Flavivirga spongiicola: one gene and its partner. The protein of the gene in region 1 interacts with the protein of each later gene in a pairwise test. Links are inferred from orthologs where the notes say so. Each region holds a gene or a part of one and is shown on either strand. Other genes may lie near its edges. The genes, in order: eno and rpe.

The links.
Region 2: the proteins of eno (region 1) and rpe interact in binary tests that used the Escherichia coli proteins (3 or more experiments, as listed by UniProt). The link is inferred for Flavivirga spongiicola from one-to-one orthologs.

The regions. Positions count from the first base shown.
Region 1 is NZ_JAUOEO010000001.1:984,142-987,464, reverse strand. Bases 1-2,980 are described here. They hold eno (phosphopyruvate hydratase), read left to right. Parts: upstream 1-834; coding sequence 835-2,127; downstream 2,128-2,980. Other genes in these bases: Q4Q47_RS03640 (citrate synthase), read left to right, coding at 2,303-2,980; carA (glutamine-hydrolyzing carbamoyl-phosphate synthase small subunit), read left to right, coding at 1-465. In the rest of the region: more of Q4Q47_RS03640, read left to right, coding at 2,981-3,323. UniProt on the Escherichia coli protein: Catalyzes the reversible conversion of 2-phosphoglycerate (2-PG) into phosphoenolpyruvate (PEP). It is essential for the degradation of carbohydrates via glycolysis.
Region 2 is NZ_JAUOEO010000001.1:3,276,519-3,279,610, reverse strand. Bases 1-2,749 are described here. They hold rpe (ribulose-phosphate 3-epimerase), read left to right. Parts: upstream 1-918; coding sequence 919-1,581; downstream 1,582-2,749. Other genes in these bases: Q4Q47_RS13125 (TetR/AcrR family transcriptional regulator), read left to right, coding at 2,158-2,718; Q4Q47_RS13130 (CBS domain-containing protein), read right to left, coding at 1,578-1,994; Q4Q47_RS13140 (BLUF domain-containing protein), read left to right, coding at 198-620. Also shown: Q4Q47_RS13120 (nuclear transport factor 2 family protein), read left to right, coding at 2,789-3,092. UniProt on the Escherichia coli protein: Catalyzes the reversible epimerization of D-ribulose 5-phosphate to D-xylulose 5-phosphate.

The DNA of each region.
Region 1 (3,323 bases):
TTTGAAGATCTAGAAGCTTTTAAACCAGATGGATACTTTCTATCAAATGGTCCAGGAGACCCTGAGCCATTAATTGAAGCACAGAATTTGGCAAAGGAAATTATAAAAAGAGATTTGCCTTTGTTTGGTATTTGTTTAGGACATCAGGTTATCGCTAGAGCCAATGGTATATCTACCTATAAAATGCACAACGGTCATAGGGGGATCAATCACCCTGTAAAGAACCTAGTGACTGGAAAAGGGGAGATCACTTCTCAAAATCATGGATTTGCGGTAAATAGAGAAGAGTCTGAAGCAAATTCAGATTTACAGGTAACACATGTCCATTTAAACGATCATACCGTTGCAGGATTAGCTATGAAAAACAAAAATTGTTTTTCGGTACAATATCACCCTGAAGCAAGTCCTGGACCACATGATTCGTCATATCTTTTTGACCAGTTCATTGAAAATATCAAAAAATAAATCACGTAAAAAGCCTCAAAAAATATTTTTTGAGGCTTTATTTTAGAAAAAAACCTAGATGGTTTACATTGAGGTTTCAGTTGAAATTACCATTCTCGCGTTTGTGCTGAACTTGTTTCAGTAAAATCAGAGATTCATAAATTCATTATTGTAAAATGTAAAACATTGAATAACGTGGGAATCTAAAAATTAAAGAACTTTTCGAAATGATTTAGATGACTTTAAAGTTGATAAAAAGTAATACCGAATAGCTCTTTTGTTTTACTAAAACGTTATAGATGTCCTTTTGAGTATTTCTTCAAAAACATCTTAAAACAAACAAGATTTAACCGTAAATTTGAAGTATTAAAAGTTTAAAAATAACTAATTATGAGTATAATAATTAATATCCACGCAAGACAAATTCTAGATTCAAGAGGTAACCCTACCGTTGAAGTAGATGTAGTAACTGAAAATGATGTATTGGGAAGAGCTGCCGTACCATCTGGCGCATCGACTGGAGAACATGAAGCTGTAGAATTACGTGATGGAGGTAGTGCCTATATGGGAAAAGGTGTTACTAAAGCAGTAGAGAACGTAAATTCTATTATTGCTGAAGAATTATTAGGAGTTTCTGTATTCGAACAAAATTTAATCGATCAAATAATGATTGATTTGGATGGTACACCAAATAAATCAAAATTAGGAGCTAATGCTATTTTAGGAGTTTCTTTAGCTGTGGCAAAAGCTGCTGCAGGAGAGTTAGGTTTACCGTTATATCGCTATGTAGGTGGTGTTTCTGCCAATACATTGCCATTACCGATGATGAATATCATTAACGGAGGATCTCACAGTGATGCACCTATTGCATTTCAAGAGTTTATGATTATGCCTGTAAAAGCTAAAAATTTCACACATGCCATGCAAATGGGAACTGAAATTTTCCATAACCTTAAAAAGGTTTTACATGATAGAAATTTAAGTACTGCAGTCGGAGATGAAGGTGGGTTTGCACCAAATTTAGCAGGAGGAACAGAGGATGCCCTGGAAACTATTGCAAAAGCAGTTGAAAATGCTGGATATAAATTTGGTGATGAAGTTAAAATCGCTTTAGATTGCGCTTCTGCTGAATTCTATGAAAATGGACAATACGATTACAAAAAATTTGAAGGAGATACAGGTGTCGTAAGAACAAGTAAAGAGCAAGCCGATTACTTAGCAGAATTAGTAGCTAAGTATCCAATTATCTCTATTGAAGATGGTATGGATGAAAACGATTGGGATGGTTGGAAATACTTAACAGAATTAGTCGGTGATAAAGTGCAGTTAGTAGGAGATGATTTATTTGTAACTAATGTAGAACGTTTATCGCGTGGTATTGATGAAAGCATCGCAAATTCGATCCTTATTAAAGTAAATCAAATTGGAACATTAACAGAAACGATTGCTGCTGTTAACATGGCACATAATGCAGGTTATACGTCTGTAATGTCTCACCGTTCTGGAGAAACTGAAGATAACACGATTGCAGATCTAGCAGTTGCTTTAAATACTGGGCAAATTAAAACAGGTTCTGCGTCTCGTAGTGATCGTATGGCTAAATACAATCAGTTACTTCGTATTGAAGAAGAGTTAGGATCAGTTGCTTATTTTCCTCAAGAAAAAGCATTTAAAATAAAATAAAGAAGCGATTATATTTTATTCAAAAAGCGATTGTTATTTTCAACAATCGCTTTTTTATTTAGCATCAATTTTAATAATATTCAAATTGATTAATTCGTTCGTGATAAGCTTTAAAAATAGGTCGATATTTCGTAATTTAGCGTTCCGCATAACAAATATAAATTCACTTAAAAATATGGCAAATACTGCTTTCATAGAAATTAACGGTCAAAAAAATGAATTCCCTTTAGTAGAAGGAACAGAAAACGAGGTAGCTATAGATATTACAAAACTTAGAGGGACTACCGGAGGAGTAATAACTATAGATCCTGGGTATAAAAATACAGGTTCTTGTGAAAGCGCCATTACATTTTTAGATGGTGAAAAAGGTATTTTAAGGTACAGAGGTTATTCTATTGAAGAACTAGCAGAAAAAGCTGATTTTTTGGAAGTAGCTTATCTTTTAATTTTTGGAGAATTGCCTACTAAAGAGCAAAATGATAAATTTCATAATGATATCAAAGCAGAATCGATTGTTGATGAGGATGTAAAAAAGATTTTAGATGCTTTTCCTAAAGCGGCACATCCTATGGGAGTTATATCATCTTTAACAAGTGCCTTAACAGCATTTAACCCTTCTTCGGTAAATGTAGATTCTGAGGAGGATATGTATAAATCTGTTGTAAGGATTTTAGGAAAGTTTCCAGTATTAGTTGCTTGGACACTTCGCAAAAAACAGGGGTTACCACTTGATTATGGAGATGATTCTTTAGGATACGTAGAAAACATTTTGAAAATGATGTTTAGAAAACCTCATGGAGAATATACACAAAACCAAATTTTAGTAGACGCTTTAGATAAGTTGTTAATATTACATGCAGATCATGAACAAAATTGTTCTACATCTACAGTAAGAATTGTAGGTTCATCTCATGCAGGGTTATTTGCTTCACTTTCTGCGGGTATTTCTGCACTTTGGGGGCCACTTCACGGTGGTGCTAATCAAGCTGTATTAGAAATGTTAGAAGCTATTAGACAAGATGACGGTGATACTAAAAAGTATATGGCCAAAGCGAAAGATAAAAGCGATCCTTTCCGTTTAATGGGCTTTGGGCACCGTGTATATAAAAATTTCGATCCTCGTGCTAGAATTATTAAAAAAGCAGCAGATGAAGTTTTGGGAGATTTAGGAATTGAAGACCCCATTTTAGATATTG
Region 2 (3,092 bases), 2.3 Mb from region 1 along the record:
ACACATAACTGTTCGTTTTTTGATTGATGAAAGAACCCCCGGCTGATTACCGGGGGTTCGTTTTTTATTCTCCTTAGGGCTTGTTATCATTTTGAAGCCAATTGAAAAAAGTTTAAAACACTTCTTTACATAAATATTGATTTCCGATTAATCCATTATATTATTTTTTGTATTTTCGAGAAAACGAACTTTCTTAAATGCTAAAGACAATATGTTATATAAGTGATTCTTGCCAGGAAGAATCGTTAGATACGCTTAAAGCCTTATATTCAAAAGCGAAAAATAATAATTCTAAATATAACATAACTGGTATATTGATATACTCTAATTCTAATTTCTTACAGGTTCTTGAAGGTGATCAAACTAGTGTTGATGCTACTTTTAAAAGAATTAGCCTGGATAGAAGACACAGGAATATTTTTAAAGTTATTAATATTGATATTCAACAGCGCATTTTTGAAGACTATAATTTTGGGTTCACAATAGTTAATAATAACAATAAAGAGTTAGATAGTCTTTACGAGTATCTTGAATGGCTTAGAAAAGCTGATAATACACTGGCCAATAAAGTTGTCAACATGGTTGAAAATTTTATTGCACAAAAAACAGCTAAACATTAAGTAGTACCATTTCTATCATAAAATATGGCATATAATTCGTTTATTTTTCACTATTTCTGCATTATAAAAACATGTGATTAGCTCGATTAGGTATAAATCGTAGCTATACTTTGACTTTAGCTTGTCTTAATTAATTCGGCTGCGCTCAACATGAACTAAAGACAAAAGGCTGGCATAAGTTCTTATGATTGGTTTTTTACGCTTTGAACCAGCAAAAACTATTTCAAATTATTTATATAGCATTTTATAAAAGAACTGGTATAAAACAGTTATTTTTGCTGAACAAACAAAACATTAAATGAGTTCTAAACTAATTGCGCCATCAATTCTGGCAGCAGATTTTGCAAACCTTCAATGTGATATAGAAATGGTTAATACAAGTGATGCCGATTGGTTTCATATTGATATCATGGATGGTGTATTCGTACCTAATATTTCCTTTGGAATGCCTGTTTTACAAGCCATTACTAAACATGCAAAAAAAACCATAGATGTACATTTAATGATTGTTGATCCAGACAGGTATATTAAAACTTTTGCTGAATTAGGTAGTGATGTTCTTACGGTGCATTATGAAGCCTGTACGCATTTGCATCGTACCCTTCAAGCTATAAAAAATGAAGGTATGAAAGCGGGTGTTGCCCTAAACCCTCATACTAATATAAATGTTTTAGAAGACACCATAAACGATATCGATTTGGTGTGTATTATGAGTGTAAACCCTGGTTTTGGAGGTCAAAGTTTTATTGAAAACACTTACAATAAAGTCTCGCAGCTAAAAGAATTAATAACACGCAAAAGAGCTTCAACAATGATAGAAATTGATGGAGGTGTCACTAACAAAAATGCCAAAGCACTTGTTGATGCTGGTGCGGATGTATTAGTTGCTGGAAGTTATGTATTTAAAAGCAGTGACCAAATTAAAACAGTTAAAGACTTAAAAGGATTGGCTAATTCTTAATATTGCTTTAGCAAATAATTTATTAAATCTGTAGTTGTTACAATACCTACCAGAAGCGAGTCGTCAACAATTGGTAACGCATGAAACTCATTTTTAGCTAAAATTTCTGCTACTTCTTTTATAGTTGTATCACTTGAAACACTTACCAGGCTTTTTGTCATAACCTGTTCAATAGTAAACATATTATAAACAACCGTGTCTACACTGCCCTCATCATCTGTAGCATCAGCAAAGCTAATTCTGAGTAAATCTGTATAGCTTAACATACCAATTATGGATTCACCACTAACTACAGGAATATGCCTAATGTTATGTCTTTTAAAAAGCATTTCGGCTCTCTCTAAATTATCTGACCTCCTTAAAGCTATAATATTCCTGCTCATTATTTCTGAAACTGGAGTTCTTCTTCTCATCTTACTAGATTTTTAATTCTACATTAAAATTAAGCATGGAAATGAAAAGAAAGTATGATAAAAATCATGTCATCAATATAAAAAAACACAAAGCAACATGTTAAAGTTATGTTAATCACATACAGACTTGTCTGTTTTATTATTTTTAATCTACATTTGTACTATGAAAAGATTAGGAGTAAAAGAACGAATTATTGAAACAGCATCAGATTTGTTCTACCATAATGGATACAATCAAACGGGTATCAATCAAATTATTGCAGAGGCTGGAGTTGCTAAAGCAAGTATGTATCAACATTTTAGATCTAAAGAAGATATTGCAGTAGCTTATTTAGTAGGAAGGCATACCATTTGGATGGGAAAATTATTTGACTTTATATCAACAGAGCGTACTTCAAAAGGAAAAATAATTCGTTGTTTTGACTATTTAATAGACTGGTTGGGCGAAGTAGATTTTAGAGGTTGTGGATGGCAAAATATAATAACTGATTTACCAATCGATCATGACAAAATTAGAATACAAGCAATAAATCATAAAAACGAAGTAAGAAACTATATTCATGACATATTAAAAAGTGAAACTGAATATACAATAGAACAAGCTGAACAATTAGGAGATCAAATTCTAATACTAATTGAAGGTGCTATCATTTTATCTCAAATTCAAAAAAATAAATGGCCCATTCTAGCTGCCAAAAATGCATCCATTAGCCTATTAAAATAAAACAAAAGAATCAAAATATAATAATTATCAACATAAAAAACAGACTTGTCTGTATGTAAAAATTAGAGTTATGAAAAAATTAGTCCCCCCTTTTAGTAAAGAAACAGCAGAAGCAAAAGTACAAGCAGCAGAAGATGCTTGGAATAGTAAAGATCCATATAGAGTATCACTAGCCTACACTAAAAATTCAAAGTGGCGTAATAGAAATTTATTTTTTCAAGGTAGAGATGCTATTGAACAGTTTTTAAGTAGAAAATGGAAAAAAGAATCTTATTACAAATTAAAAAAACATTTATGGTGTTTTTCTGAAAATAGAATTTCTGTTCGTTTTGAATATGAATGGTTAAACGAAAAAACGCAACAATGGTATAGAA